One region of the Bradyrhizobium sp. 2S1 genome, then DNA from elsewhere that is predicted to be linked to it. Evidence: riboswitches for the same ligand, from Rfam matches in the RefSeq annotation. Region 1 holds a riboswitch; the other holds the start of a gene.

Region 1 (7,966 bases):
ACCACTTGCTTTCGCAATCGGTAGGGTGTTTCGAAGCCGCCATCGTCGATCTTCTTTCGCATGGCCTGTGTCAGCGGGCCGCCGACTTTTCCGTTCGCTACTGTCGGGTGCTTGGCGCGTCCGGGCGCGACATAGCCATCGATGCTGCGTGTGTCGAGCGCTTCGAGATTGGCTTCGCTGCAGTAGCCGGAATCCGCTGAGGCCTGCCGCGGCTTGCGGCCAAGATTGCTCTCGATGGCCTCGATCAGGGGCACCAACTGGCCCTGATCGCTGCCGTGCTGGGTCAGTTCTTGCGCGACAATGATCTGGGCATGTGCATCGACGGCCGCCTGGGCATTATAGGCCTGAACGAAGCCATCCTTCGACTTCATGATGCGGCTTTCCGGATCGGTGAAGTTGCGTTGCGCCTTGGGATTGGGTTCCTCCGATGGCAGCGCCGCCGGTTTGCCCGGCTTCTTGCGGCCTTCGGCCTGGCGCTGCTGTTCCTTTTCGGCCTCGATGCGGCGCTCTTCCTCCGCCGCCAGTTTGGCGTCCGCTTCCAGCGCCGCCATCGCTTGCTGGATCTTCGCCAGCCGTTTCTGCTTGTCGACGGTCCAGTCCGGCAGTTCGTCGCTGTTGCCGAAAGTCTCATCCTCCGAGGCATCCGCCGCCTCGGCGGCCGCCAGCATGCGAGCGACCTCGGCCTTCAATTCCGCCTCGCGCTTCTTCATGCGCTCATAACTCATCGCCTTGTGTTTCGACGCGTTCGCCTTGATCTTCGTACCATCCAGCGCGACATGACCGAGCTTGACCAGCCCGGCCGTCTCGCACAACTTCAGAACCTGCACGAATAGCGCGCCGAGCGCCTTCAAATGTCGCTTGCGAAAGTCGCAGATCGTCCGAAAATCCGGCGCATCCAGCGCCACGATCATCACAAAATCGTTCCGCTCCCGGCAGGCCTTGGCAATCCGACGCGACGAATACAGCCCACTCGCATAGCTATGCAGCAGCAGCGCCACCATCATCCGCGGATCAAACGGCGGCTGCCCAAGCCCGCTCACATAGCTGCCCATGATCTCCCTGAGATCGAGGCTCTCCCGCACCAGATCAACCATAAACCGCGAGACATGGCCTTTCGGCACGAAGTCCTGCACATTCGGCGGCAGAAGCAGCGTCTGATCGATGTTCCAAGGCCGAAAATACTTGCTCATCGCCCAATGTTGAATCAGACCCGACCAGATTTGAACAGCGACTATCCAGACAAGCTCCTAGCCCGTCTTATTCGTCAGAGTGCGCCTGAGAGGCTGGCGAGCGTGGTGTAAAGCGCTGATGCGGCGTAGGATTCGGTTGCAAAGCCAACCCCATCACCTCAACCGCGAACGCCACGCCCGCCATGACCGACGATACGATTCTGCCCTTCTCGTTTCCAGCCGTTCACGCCAAGAAAGTCACAGCTGCCTTCGATGGCGGTCGGCTGACCTCGAACGGGGGCGTGATGCTTCTGGCGATGGCCGAGCGGCGTCTCGGCTTGGCCGACAATTTGGCCCGGGTGTTCCCGGATCGGCGCGATCCGACGCGGGTCGTGCACAGCCTTGTCGATATGTTCCGCGCGCGCATGTTCGCGATCTGCTGCGGCTACGAGGACGCCGACGACCTCGATCATCTGCGGTCCGATCCCGCATTCAAGCTGGCCTGCGGACGGCTGCCGGACACGGGTCGCGATCTGTGTTCCCAACCGACGCTGTCGCGGCTGGAGAATGCTCCGCGCCTGCGCGACGTGATCCGACTGACCTACACTTTGGTCGACGCATGGATGGATAGCTACCCGCGCGAGCCGGCATCCGTCACGCTCGACATCGATGATACCTGCGATGTCGTCCACGGCCATCAGCAGCTCTCGCTGTTCAACGCTCATTATGACGAACGCTGCTTCCTGCCGATCCACGTCTACGACACGGAGAAGAGCCGGCCCGTGGCGGTCGTGCTGCGGCCCGGCAAGACGCCGGGCGGCGTCGAGGTGCGTGCCCATCTGCGCCGCCTGATACGGCATATCCGGACGCGGTGGCACAACACGCGAATCACGTTCCGTGGCGACGGGCACTATGCCCGGCCGGAGGCCATGGCGTGGTGCGAGACCAACGGCATCGACTACATCTTCGGTCTGTCCGGCACCAAGCCGCTCGCCAGAAAAGTCGACGAGGCCGCCGACGACATCCGCACGCGACGCGCCATCGAGAACCTGCCGGTTCTGCGTGGCTATACCGAGACGCGCCACAAGGCCAAGTCCTGGGATCGCGAACGGCGTACCGTCGCCCGTATTGAGGCGACGATGCTCGGCCTCGACATCCGTTTCGTCGTCACCAGCCTCGATGTCGGCTCGGCCGAGTGGATCTACGACAGCCTGTATTGCGCGCGCGGCCAAGCCGAGAATCTGATCAAGCTGCATAAGACACAGCTCGCCTCCGATCGCACCAACTGCCGTTCGGCGCTCGCCAATCAAGTCCGCCTCGTTCTCCACACCGCCGCTTATTGGCTGATGCTGACCGTGCGCGACGCGATTCCCAAAGCCCGGGAATTGGCCACAGCCGAGTTCGCGACGCTGCGTCTTCGTCTCTTGAAACTCGCTGCCCGTGTCGTTGAGACCACGAGCCGCATTCGCCTTGCGTTTGCCGCGGCATGTCCCGAAGCCGACCTGATCCGCGGCTTGCCAGGCGCGCTGCTGCCGCTCGGTCCTTGACCGGCGGGGCGTCCGCCCCCCGTTCGCCCAACCTACACCTCAAGCGCGTTGCAAAGTACCGGTCGTCAGGCGGTGAAAAGCCGAAGGCAATCCCGCGCGCCTCGTCAGAGCAGATGTGCGGCCACATCAATCGGACTAAAAAAAGCACTCTCACGAATAGGACGGGCTAGGGACGTTAAAAGGAAATCGCAGCAGCCCGCTGCCAAAAAGATGCAGGTGCATTCGGATTCGCGGACCCGCTCGCAGCTCGGATCTGAGATCATTGAATGCGCATCTAACTGGTGGCATGTGCCAAGTCTCACTTGGCACGTCTTCGATTCGATCACCACGCGGGCTGTATCTCTATGTGGCGCCGAGCATCGGCTCACCCATCATCAAGCTCGCTCATGGCCTCATCCATATCCGACTGGGAATCGCTTATGACTTGCGTGGCGACGGAAACGAGAGCCTTTTCGAATGCTCGGCGCAGTAGCGCTGCACGCGTGTCATCGCCGCCGCTCTCGGCGGTGTCGGAGGGGGCGCCAACCTGCGGCGCTGTTGCATTAATATCGGCTGCGTTCATGTCGTAACACCCGGATAGCGGCGTCGCCGCGAGATGACCTATCCGCTTCATGCTAGCAGGGGCAGCTTGCGAAAAGCTGACTAAGATCGAGCCTCCTTGGCGGCTTCATCCATGACCACGCAAGTGAGGACAACCGCTGTGCCGGCAAGGTCATTACTGCGATCGGAGCTCTGGTAAATCATGGCGCCAAAACACTTGGCCACGTCAGCAAGCGCGACGGCGACTGTTGCGCGTTGAAGGCTCAGTGGTACCACAAGCATTTGTGGAGCTATCGTGCTCGATCTGGCGCGCGCGGCAAGCCACCGAGATCGCACGATCATGGCAGGGACGCACCTCACGCCAGTTCCACAAGAAGAGCAACACCTTGCTGGCGCAGCTCGATCGCATTCTCGACCGCTTTGAATTGCAAGCCAAACGTTGCGCGTCATGAGATTATCCCTCGCCAGCATCGCCCAGAACCTTCGCCGAACGGATTCCTATCCAACGCGGGCTCGCATAGGCACCCGTCATCGCGACGGAGCATCGAAATCAAAATGCTGCCACTCTTTTCACGGAATGGGCCGAAGCAGGGGGGGGGCATTTGCTCGAACAGAGCGTTGCGGGCCCGGACCCGGAGCGGACGTGGCGTCCTGCGTCTCGACTCCCCTGGCACAAGCCTTGACGAATCTCGACGCGCGGCGTCTGTATGTAGATCTGCCACGGTCTTCCATTCTGCATCTAGTAGGATGGAAGCTAAGAGGGAACCCGGTGCGCCGGTAACGGCTATTCCGGGGCTGCCCCCGCAACTGTAAGCGGCGAGCGGTTGTCATAATGGTCACTGGCCGCGACAGCACCGGGAAGGCCGACAGCCGCAGCGACCCGCGAGCCAGGAGACCTGCCGCGACAGAATAGAACGTCCTCGGGCGGGGTGCCCCGTGCGTCGCTTGCAGCCTGGGACGTTTGACCCGTCTCCTCGCAAGTCGTGCGCGTGGCTTCACCCCCTAACATCGCGGGGTTGCCGATGTCGCCGTCTTACGATTTCAATCAGCATGGTCATCTAATTGAGTGGCCGAGTGTGCGGCCGTGGCCGGCGCGGCCAAAGTCTGCCGCGCCTCAGCGGTGTGTTGTGCCGCCGCCGTCATCGGCTCCGCTGCCGCGGCCTCTCGCGCCATTGCCAAAGCCGTCCGATCTCACGCTCGATCGATCGCGCGACGGCCTGCTGACCGCGTTCGGCAAGCTAACGCTGACCGATCGCTATCTGCTCGTCGGCGAAAGCATCCAGGACATGTTCGCGCGGGTGTCCTGTGCCTTCGCGGACGATGTTGCGCACGCCCAACGTCTCTATGACGCGATGTCTCGGCTGTGGTTCATGCCAGCCACGCCGGTGCTGTCCAATGGCGGCACCACGCGCGGCCTGCCAATCTCGTGCTTCCTTAACTCGGTGTCGGACTCGCTCGAAGGAATCGTTGGCACCTGGGACGAAAACGTGTGGCTTGCCTCCAACGGGGGCGGTATCGGCACGTACTGGGGCAATGTTCGCTCGATCGGAGAGAAGGTGAAGGGCGGCGTCAGCTCAGGCGTCATCCCGTTCATCCACGTCATGGACGGCCTGACGCTGGCGATCAGCCAGGGCTCGTTGCGGCGCGGCTCGGCGGCGGTCTATCTCGATATCCAGCATCCCGAGATCGAGGAGTTTCTCGAGATCCGCAAGGCGTCCGGCGACTTCAACCGCAAGAGCCTCAACCTGCATCACGGCATCAACCTCACCGACGAGTTCATGCGTGCCGTGGGCGCCGGCACCGCGTTCGCTCTGCGCAGCCCGAAGACGAACGAGGTCGTCCGCGAGATCGACGCGCGACAGCTATGGCAACGCATTCTTGAGAACCGGTTGCAGACAGGCGAGCCTTATCTCTTGTTCATCGACACCGTGAATCGCGCGCTTCCCAAGCACCAGCGCGAGCTCGGTCTCAAGGTCTCGACCTCCAACCTGTGCAGCGAGATTACGCTCCCGACCGGCATCGACCATCGCGGCGAGGAGCGCACCGCGGTGTGCTGTCTGTCATCGCTCAACCTCGAGACCTGGGACCAATGGAATGAGGAACCCGGCTTCATCGAGGACGTCATGCGCTTCCTTGACAACGTGCTCACCCACTTCATCACGACGGCGCCGGAGGGTATGAAGCGGGCCCGCTACGCCGCCCTGCGCGAGCGCTCCGTCGGACTTGGCGTGATGGGCTTCCACTCGTTCCTCCAGGCGAATGGCATTCCAATGGAGAGTGGCTTGGCGAAATCATTCAATCTAAAGATGTTTCGGAAGATCCGGGGTGATGCCGACGCGGCATCCGTCGCCCTTGCTCGCGAGCGTGGCCCGTGCCCGGATGCCCTGGAACGTGGCGTGATGGAGCGCTTCAGCCAGAAGATCGCGATCGCGCCGACTGCTTCGATCAGCATCATCTGCGGCGGCACCAGCGCATGCATCGAGCCGATCCCGGCCAACATCTACACCCACAAGACGTTGTCTGGTGCCATCTCGGTACGTAATCCTCATCTGACCAGGGTACTGATCGCCAAGGGCGCCGACACCCCGGTGACCTGGCAGTCGATCATTGCGCAGGAGGGTTCGGTCGCCCATCTCGACATTCTGTCGGAACACGAGAAAGCGGTGTTTCGCACCGCCTTCGAGGTCGACCAGCGCTGGATCGTCGAGCTTGCAGGCGACCGGGCCGCATTCATCTGCCAGAGCCAGTCAATCAACCTCTATCTGCCGGCCGAGGTCGATAAGTGGGACCTCCACATGCTGCACTGGACGGCGTGGAAGCGTGGGGTGAAGAGCCTTTATTACTGCCGTTCAAAATCGATCTCGCGCGCGGCGTTCGCCGGCAAGATCGTCGACGATGACGAGGCCGCGCCGCGGCAGCCGCCTGCGCAGCGCGCCGATTATGAGGAGTGCCTCGCATGTCAATGATCGATCTCTCGTCTGTCGATCCGCGCACGCTGATCGGCAAGGGGCGCGTTGGTCTCCTTGACTCGACGGGCAGCTATGACGTTGATCGCTACGCTTGGGCCTACGAGTTCTGGAAGCGTCAGCAGCAGACGCATTGGATGGCCGAGGAGGTGCCGCTCGGCAACGACCTCAAGGACTGGGCGTCGGACCGCGTCACCGCCAGCGAGCGCGCGCTGCTCACCCAGATCTTTCGCTTCTTTACTCAGTCGGACATCGAGGTCGGTGACAATTATCTCAAGCGATACATCCCGATTTTCCAGCCGCTCACCGTCCAGATGATGATGGCGGCCTTCACGAACATGGAGACGGTCCACATCGACGCCTATGCGCTGCTGCTCAAGACGCTCGGCATGCCCAAGACCGAGTTCGAGGCATTTCGCAGCTATGCGCAAATGCGCGCCAAGGCGGACTACATGCACGAGTTCGGCGTTGACACCGTGGCCGATGTCGCGCGCACCCTGGCTATGTTCGGCGCCTTTACCGAAGGCATGGCTTTGTTCGCGAGCTTCGCTATGCTGCTCAATTTTCCGCGCCACAACAAGATGAACGGCATGGGACAGATCGTAAGCTGGTCGGTGCGCGACGAGAGTCTCCACTGCGAGGGCGTCATCAAGCTGTTTCACGAATGGCACCGCGAGACCGGCGCCGTGACGCGCTCGGTCCGTGACGACATCGTCGATGTCGCCAGAACGATGGTAAAGCTGGAGGAGAACTTCGTCGATCTCGCCTTTGGCCTGGGCAAGATCGAGGGCATGCGTCCTGAGCAGATCCACGCCTACGTCCGTTATGTCGCCGACTGGCGACTGACCCAACTCCGGATTGCCCCGGTTTTCGGCTTCTTCAAGGCCGAGGAGGATGGGTTCACGCAGCTCAAGCCGCATCCGCTGCCTTGGCTCGTCGAGATTCTCAATGGGGTCGAGCACGCCAATTTCTTCGAGCAGCGCGCCACGGAGTACTCCAAGGCGGCGAGCCGAGGCAGCTGGGACGGCGAGGACGGGGTGTGGGCGGCTTTCGGCCGTATGTAGGCAACCGGAACAGCATGCGTCCATTCATACATCTTGGAGGTTCGCGGAAGTCCTCTGCTGCGGCTTCCGGCGGCACAGCGGACTCAAGCGGCATCATCCACGCCGCTCGAAAATCATAACGGGGGAACACCCGCCCACGGGGCCGATGTACCAAAGTGAAGTCTGATCTTGTGCTGAGTTGCTTCGGTGCGGCAGACTTCGAAAAGGCGATCACAATCGTTGCAATTTGCAGGACCAAGCGCGGGCATTGGTCGGCGATCTTTGAGGCGCGCTCGCCTTGCGGGAAAGTCGGCGTGACCTCATCGATGCGGACCAATGGAACCGGTTTATGCACACCTGCACAAAAGGGCGGCGAAAGCCTGAGTGGAAGCCGCCAGTCTGTTCAGGGCGACCGTGCATGCGATGACGGCGCTTGATGATCAGGGTCATCGACGCGGCCGTCTCCATACAGCAAACGGCCGGGAGGCGAGTAGAGTGAGGAGGCCAGTTGGTGATCGCTCCTCTTCAGCCGTACAGCTAGACAATTTCGATCAGGTTTCCGCATATCGAGTGGACGCCTTGAAAGGAACTTGGCCGGCGGAGTATCCGCCAGCCAAGAGCGATCGTCATCACGTGCTCCTGCTGTTGGCGGAGACAATCTATCAACCTTCGCACATGGCCCTTGTCGCGGCTAAAGCTAT
Region 2 (7,966 bases), 3.5 Mb from region 1:
CAACGCGATCCGTACCGTGCAGGCCTATACCGGCGAGCGACTGGCCAGGACGCGCTTCAGCCGCGAGGTCGAGCAGGCCTATGACGCCGCGCGCAGCTCGACCAAGGCGCGCGCGATGCTGACGCTGATCGTGATCTTCATCGTGTTCGCCAGCGTCGTCGTGATCCTGTGGGTCGGCTCGCACGACGTGCTGGTCGGAACCATCAGTCCCGGCCGGCTTGGCCAGTTCATTCTCTACACGGCGTTCGCTGCCAGCGGCCTCGGCCAGCTCAGCGAGGTCTGGGGCGAAGTCTCGGCCGCATCGGGCGCCGCCGAGCGGCTGTTCGAGATTCTGCGCGTCAAGCCGGAGATCGCAGCTCCCGCCGCGCCGCGCGCGCTGCCGCAGCCCGCACGCGGCGATGTCGGCTTCGACAATGTCAGCTTCGCCTATCCGACCCGGCCCAACGCGCTTGCGGTCGACGGCGTGTCGCTGAAGGTCGGCTCCGGTGAGAAGGTCGCGATCGTCGGCCCCTCCGGCGCCGGCAAGAGCACGCTGTTCCACCTGCTGCTGCGCTTCTACGACCCGAAATCGGGCACGATCTCGCTCGACGGCGTGCCGATCCGGCAGGCCGATCCCGCCGAGGTTCGCGCGCGGATCGCGCTGGTGCCGCAGGATTCCGTGGTGTTCGCCGCCTCGGCCCGCGAGAACATCCGGTTCGGCAGGCCGGATGCCACCGATGCCGAGGTCGAGCGTGCCGCCGATCTCGCCCATGCCACCGAATTCCTGCGCCGGCTGCCCGGCGGCTTCGATGCCCAGCTCGGCGAGCGCGGCGTGACGCTGTCCGGCGGTCAGCGCCAGCGCATCGCGATCGCGCGCGCCATCCTGCGCGATGCGCCGCTGCTGCTGCTCGACGAGGCGACCTCGGCGCTCGACGCCGAGAGCGAGACGCTGGTGCAGACCGCGCTCGAGGAACTGATGCGCCACCGCACCACGCTGGTGATCGCGCATCGTCTGGCGACCGTGCTATCCTGCGACCGCATCCTTGTCATGGAGCAGGGCAGGATCGTCGAGCAGGGTACCCACGCCGAACTGGTCGCCGCCAACGGCCTCTATGCACGGCTGGCGCGGCTGCAGTTCGAGGGGATTTGAGCCCGCGATCTTGCTAGGCGTTGCCGGGCCGCTTATGCGGCGCCTATGAGATCGCTCGCGCGCTCCCCTCGAAAACCTATTGCCGCGCAAGGATAGTCACGCCGCGCCCCGGATCGGGCGCGCGGGGTGTTCGATCGATGCGCAGCGAGGGAGCAAGCGAATCGCAGGGCAAGCTGCTCGGCGCCTGGCAACTCGCCGTGCTGTGCTTCACGGTGACGCTCGACGACGCCGACCGGATGCACGTGCTCGCCATGGCCGGCGAGCTCGATCGATTGGATGGTGCGGCCGACGGCTCGTTCCACTTCTTCCGCAGGACGACAGCGGAGCTGTGTCATGCCATCACCGGTCACGATGCCCATGCGAACGCCGTTGTCCGGCGCTTTCAGATGCAGATCGACAATCCGCGATTGCGGCGGGCCTTCGAGGCGGCGATCGCGAAGGATCGGACGCCGCCGAAGCTCGTCTCGAGTCGGACCAGGCCCAGCGACGATCTCTGGAGAGGCCTCGCCCCGCGACGGGCGACTGGAACGTAACGGACCTCGCCGCCACTCGCATCGTTGATACGGCCTTCTCGCGTCGCGCGAAGGACGATTGCGTTACACCATATCGCAAGAATCCCGATCGGGGCGTCGCGATAGATGCGATGCATTTTTGTCTCTTGGCCCCGCTTGGGTCCGGTCGTAAGCCTTAATGAAGGCGGCCGGCCGGGACCGCGGTTTTGGACAATGCGGGGAGTGGCGAGATGGGTGGTTTGATGATCAGCGGCGGCCGGATCGCCGCTGTCGGCACCGGCCTCGGCGGCGCCGAGCGGCAGATCGACGCGACCGGCCTCGTGGTGGCGCCCGGCTTCATCGATCTGCACGCGCACGGCCAGACCATTCCGGCCGATCGCATGCAGGCCTTCGACGGCGTGACGACGTCGCTCGACCTCGAGGCCGGCGTGCTGCCGGTTGCGTCCTGGTACAAGCGCCAGGCCGAGAAGGGCCGGGTGCTGAACTACGGCGCCGCCGCCAACTGGGCGTTCGCGCGGATCGGCGCGATGACCGGCTCGAATTCGGAGAGCTCGCTGGAATCGTTCGGCGCAGCGATGCGCGATCGCCGCTGGATCGAGAACGTGGCGACCGAGGGCGAGGTCGGCGGCATCCTCGAGCGTCTTGCCAACGGACTGAACGAAGGCGGCATCGGCATCGGCATTCTCAACGCCTATGCGCCGGGCGCCGGCGTGCAGGAATTGACCGCGGTATGTCAGCTCGCGGCCGCGCATGCGGTACCGACCTTCACCCACGTCGCCTACATGTCCCGGATCGATCCCGAGAGCGCGGCCGAGGCCTATATCCGCCTGATCGGCTATGCCGGCGCCACCGGCGCGCATATGCACATCTGCCACTTCAACTCGTCGAGCAAGACCGATATCGAACGCTGTGTAGCGCTGATCGCAAAAGCGCAGGCGCAGGGCCTGCCGATAACGGTGGAGGCCTATCCCTACGGCACCGGTTCGACCGTGCTGGCGGCGACCTTCTTCAGCGATCCCAAATTCGAGGAGCGCAACGGCCTCGGCTACGATTCGGTGCAGCGCGTGACCGACGGTCACCGCTTCGGCAGCCGCGAGGAGCTGCTGGCGGCGCAGGCCGAAGAACCCTCCACGCTGGTGCTGTGGCATGTGCTCGATATCGAGAACAATCAGCATCATCGCGACCTGCTCGACATGGCGGTGCTGTATCCGGGCGGCGCGATCGCGTCCGACGCGATGCCGTGGACGCTGTCGGACGGCCGCCCCTACACCGGCGACGCCTGGCCGCTGCCCGATGATGCCACCTCGCATCCGCGCTCGGCCGGCTGCTTCACCCGTTTCATCCGCGAATGGGTGCGCGAGCGCAAGAAGGTGTCGCTGCTCGAGGGCATCCGCAAATGCGCGCTGATCCCGGCGGAAATCCTGTCCGCAAGCACGCCGGCGATGCGCGCCAAGGGCAGGTTGCAGGCCGGCGCTGACGCCGATGTCGTGGTGTTCGACCTCGAGACCTTGAGCGACCGCGCGACCTTCACCACGATGAACCGCCCGGCGGAGGGCGTGCGGCAACTCGTGGTCAGCGGTCAGCCGCTGATCAACGACGGCGTCCTCGATGTCGCGGCACGGCCGGGCCGGCCGGTGCGCCGGCCGGTCGCTGGAGGCTGACGTGCCGGTCCCGATCCTGCTGGTCGCGGGTTTTCTCGGGGCGGGCAAGACCACCGTCGTGAACCATCTGCTGGCGCATGCGGAAGGGCGGCGCATCGCCGCGGTGGTGAACGATTTCGGCGCCGTCAACATCGATGCGGAGCTGATCGCCGGCGCCAGCGATGGCGTGGTGAGCCTGAGCAATGGCTGCATCTGTTGCACGCTCGAGGGCGATCTGCTGCGCACGCTCGCAACCTTGCTGCGGCGTGATCCGCGTCCTGAGTTCATCGTGATCGAGACCAGCGGGATCGCCGATCCCGCTGACATCGTGCGCAACCTGATGGACCCCGTGGTCTGGAAGGAAGCGCCGCTGGAGACCGTGCTGTGCGTGGTCGACGCGACGCAGCCTGTGGCCGCGCTGGACGATGCGCTGCTGCGGTCGCAACTGCGGGCGGCCGATGTGGTGGCACTGAGCAAGGTCGATCTGGCTGATGCCACCGTGCGCGCCGCGATCCGCGGTGCCGTGCGCGCGGTACGGCCGGCGGCGGTTGTTGTCGATGCACTGCATGGCGAGGTGTCGGCAGAATTACTGTTTCCGGCGGATCTCGATCATTTGCCGGCGCCGCGTGAGACCATGCCGCGACGGCCCACGTCCGACCGGTTCGAAACCCTGAGCTGGACGTCCAAGCGGCCGGTGCGGTTGCCGCGCTTGCAGCAGGCGATCGGCAGGCTGGCGCCGAAGCTCGCGCGATCGAAGGGATTGTTCGAGACGGTGGAGCAGCCGGGGCGGCTGACGGTGTTTCAACTCGCCGGCGGACGCGCGACCTTGGCTGCGGCGGCGTGCCGTCGCCTGGCGTGCCGCGCACGCGGATCGTGTTCATCGCCGAGATGGGTGCGCTCTCGTGGGCGGAGATCGATGAGGTGATGCAGGGATGTGTCGAAGCCGAGTGATGCGAACTTACGTTTCCCCGTCATCCTGAGGAGCCGCGAAGCGGCGTCTCGAAGGATCGACGGCCACGAGCCGGGCCGTGCATCCTTCGAGACGCGCGTGCCGCGCTCCTCAGGATGACGTGTTAACTCTCCGCGTCAGTCGTAGATGTGGCTGTGTCATCGCTGCAGCACCGTCCCGCAAAGCATGCGCGTGACCATCACATCGAATTGACAGCCCATCCCGCACCACCTATCGTTTTTGCCGACGGTTCCCTTCGGGGATCAAAAGGGAATGCGGTGCGAGGGTAACCCCAATGCCGCAGCTGTCCCCGCAACTGTAAACGGCGAGCCTTTCGTCAATTTGCCACTGGGCCATTCGGTCCGGGAAGGCGTCGACAGGCGACGACCCGTGAGCCAGGAGACCTGCCGTCAGTCGTGGTCACACGCGAGCACATCGGGCGGGGGCGTCCTGGTGCGATCGGAGCACTGCCTTTTGGGCAATGCGCCAGTCCGCGTTCGCGGTGACGTGCCACGTTACCGCGAGTCCTTTCATGTCTCCGTCTTCTCCCGTTGCGCGCCGCTGGCGCCTCGGCCTCGTTTGCTCCTTGTCATCGCTGCTGCTGCCGGCTGAAGGTGGAGCACAAACACCGCCACCAGCCAGGCTCGATCCGATCGAGGTCTCGCCCTCGGCATCAGCAAAGCCCAAGCCCGCGGCGCGAAGCAGCAACTCGGCGTCGTCGTCGCGGCCACGCTCCAGACCCGCACTGGCCGCGGCAACCGGCAACACGCCGCGCGCCGCGGCGTCTGGCGCTTCGGGGTCGGCATCGCCGACGCTCAACGCCACCAAGCCGGGGAGCACCGGCAGCCGTCTGAATCTAACGCCGTTGCAGACGCCCGCCAGCGTCGAGATCATCACGTCGCAGACCATCGCCGAACGCGGCCAGCATAATGTCACCGACGCCGTCACCCAGGACGCAGCCGGATTCACCGCAACGCCCGCTCCCGGCAATGGCGGCCTGTCGTTCAGCACCCGCGGCTTCGCCGGCAGCAATTCGGTGATGACGCTGTATGACGGCACGCGCTTCTACATCGGCTCGGGAACCCTGACGTTCCCGTACGATACCTGGTCGGCGCAACGTATCGAGGTGCTGCGCGGCCCGGCCTCGGTGCTGTACGGCGAAGGCGCAATCGGCGGCGTCATCAACGTGATTCCGAAAAAGCCGCTGGGCACGCCCTACAACGAAGCCGAGGTCTCGCTCGACAGCAACATGACGCGGCGGCTCTCGGTCGACAGCACCGGTCCGATCAATCCCAATGTATCCTACCGCATCAATGCCACCGGCAACATGTCGGACGGCTGGGTCGATCGCGACAAGACCTCGAACGCGGTGGTCTCCGCCGCGGTGCGGGTGCAGGCGTCCGAAAATTTCGCCTTCACGCTCTCCGAGGATTATGGCGACCGCAGCCCGTCGCGCTATTTCGGCACGCCGCTGATCAACGGCGCGATCCAGGACGCGCTGCGCTTCAAGAATTACAACGCGTCAGATAGCACGATCCGCTATCAGGACAGCTGGACCCAGTTCAAGACCGAGTGGGACGTCGCCGACGGCATCAAGATCAACAATACGCTGTATTACCTGACCAGCGAGCGGCACTGGCGCGACATCGAGAGCTATACCTGGAATCCGAAGACCAACTTGATCGATCGCGGCAACTATATCGAGATCTTCCACGACCAGAAGCAGGCCGGCAACCGGATGGACGCGACCTTCAGCGGCCACATCCTCGGCCTCGAGAGCCGCTTCGTCGCAGGATTCGACGTTAACCACATCGACTTCACCCACACCAATAACTCGCCGTTTGGCGGCGCGTCGTCAGTCAACCCCTACGTCTTCGATCCAGGATCGTTCTTCGCGACGACGACCGCGACATCGCCCGGCTTCAATGCGATCGTCAATCAATACGCGCTGTTTGCGGAGGATCGTCTGTCGCTGACTGATCAATTGTCGCTCGTCACCGGCGTCAGGTACGATCGCCCCGAGGTCGACCGCACCGACTATCGGACGCCGTCAAACAGTTTCGACGTCGCGCTCTCGGGCACCAGCTGGCGCACCGGGGTAGTCTATGAACCGATCAGGAACCTCGCGTTCTATGGTCAGTATGCGGTCGGCGTCGATCCGGTTGGCAATCTGATCTCGCTGTCGGCCACGCAAAAGACCTTCCAGCTCGCCACCGGCAAGCAGACCGAGATCGGGGTCAAGCAGTCGTTCCTGGGCGGACGCGGCGAGTGGACGCTGGCGGGCTATCAGATCGTCAAGAACAATTTGCTCGTTGCCGATCCGAACAACCCCGCAGGCCTCGCATTGCAGGTCGGCCAGCAATCATCGCGCGGCGTCGAGGCATCGGTCGGACTGGCGTTGGACTATGGCTGGCGTATCGACGCCAATGTCGCGCTGCTACAGGCGAAGTACGACAACAACAGCCAGCTGGTGGGTGGAAAGCTCGTCAGCTATGCCGGCAACGTTCCGATCAACGTACCGCAGCAGGTGTCGAACATCTGGTTGACCTGGGACTTCGCATCCAACTGGTCGGTCTATGGCGGCGTCCAGATCGTCGGCCAGATGTACTCCGACCTTGCCAACACCCAGTTGCGGCCGGGCTACAATGTGGTCAATGGCGGTGTCAGGTGGAAGCCGGATGAGCGCACCACGGTCGCGTTCCGCGTCTACAATCTGTTCGACAAGGTCTACGCGGTGACGTCGCCCTATGCCGGGCAGTGGCTGCTGGGCATGCCGCGCACCGCGGAACTCTCCGTCAACGTGAAGTTCTGACGATGCGCAACGCTCTGATCCGGCGAGGGCGGCGATGGCTCTATGTCGTCCATCGCTGGATCGGCATCGCGACCTGCCTCTTGTTCGCGATGTGGTTCATCTCAGGCCTCGTTATGATGTACGTGGCCTTTCCGCGCCTCACCGACAGCGAGCGCCTGGCCGCGCTCCCGTTCATTTCGTGGGGCAAGGTGCAGATCGCGCCTGACCGCGCGATGGCGATCGCAGGCTTGGAGCAATATCCGCGCGATCTGCGGCTGTCGATGATGGCCGATGTTCCGGTCTATCGCGTAGCCGGCTGGAAGGGAGCCGCCGTCACCATTTCGGCGATCGACGGCAGCGTGATCGACCGGATCGCACCGGACCAGGCGCTGGCCATCGCTGGTCATCACCCGAAAGCGGTGCGTCCGCAGTTGCTCGACACGGTGACGCGCGATCAATGGTCGGTCACTGCGCGTTTCGACCCGTTGCGGCCGCTCTATCTGATCGGCCTCGGCGACGCTGACGGGACCGAGCTCTACGTCTCCGCGCGCAGCGGCGAGATCGCGCTCGACACCACGCGGCGGGAGCGGGTCTGGAACTGGCTCGGCTCGATCCCGCACTGGATCTATCCGACCGTGCTGCGCAAGGACGGCCCGTTGTGGCGAGACGTGGTGCTGTGGATCTCGGGCGTGTGCCTCGTGGTCGCGGTCACCGGCTTCTGGATCGGCATTCTACGGCTTCGATTGATGCGTCGCTACGCAAGCGGCGCCATCTCGCCGTACCGCGGCTGGATGGCCTGGCATCACATCGCCGGGCTGATCGGCGGCATCTGCGTTTTCACCTGGGTGTTCAGCGGCTGGCTGTCGCTCAATCCCGGCGGCGCGTTCTCCGGCCGCGGCGTCACCAGGGAGATCGTGGTCGGCTACAGCGGCCATGACGCGCCCG

Evidence for each region. Region 1 has a riboswitch for cobalamin ahead of HAP54_RS22740 (ribonucleoside-diphosphate reductase subunit alpha). Riboswitches for the same ligand answer to the same signal wherever they lie in the genome.
Region 2: another riboswitch for cobalamin. It lies ahead of HAP54_RS06560 (TonB-dependent receptor); the one in region 1 lies ahead of HAP54_RS22740 (ribonucleoside-diphosphate reductase subunit alpha).

The regions. Positions count from the first base shown of each region.
Region 1 covers NZ_CP147717.1:4,802,856-4,810,821, forward strand. The annotation lists gene HAP54_RS22720 (IS1182 family transposase) at 1-1,190, opposite strand, end outside; gene HAP54_RS22725 (IS1380-like element ISBdi2 family transposase) at 1,373-2,716, shown strand; gene HAP54_RS22730 (hypothetical protein) at 3,081-3,278, opposite strand; gene HAP54_RS22735 (hypothetical protein) at 3,505-3,708, shown strand; cobalamin riboswitch at 3,961-4,174, shown strand; gene HAP54_RS22740 (ribonucleoside-diphosphate reductase subunit alpha) at 4,384-6,222, shown strand; gene HAP54_RS22745 (ribonucleotide-diphosphate reductase subunit beta) at 6,213-7,286, shown strand; gene HAP54_RS22750 (hypothetical protein) at 7,803-7,966, opposite strand, start outside.
Region 2 covers NZ_CP147717.1:1,352,809-1,360,774, reverse strand. The annotation lists gene HAP54_RS06585 (ABC transporter transmembrane domain-containing protein) at 1-1,129, shown strand, start outside; gene HAP54_RS06580 (hypothetical protein) at 1,267-1,662, shown strand; gene HAP54_RS06575 (amidohydrolase family protein) at 1,872-3,302, shown strand; partial or broken gene HAP54_RS06570 (CobW family GTP-binding protein) at 3,304-4,232, shown strand; cobalamin riboswitch at 4,461-4,656, shown strand; gene HAP54_RS06565 (hypothetical protein) at 4,651-5,124, opposite strand; gene HAP54_RS06560 (TonB-dependent receptor) at 5,096-7,042, shown strand; gene HAP54_RS06555 (PepSY domain-containing protein) at 7,045-7,966, shown strand, end outside.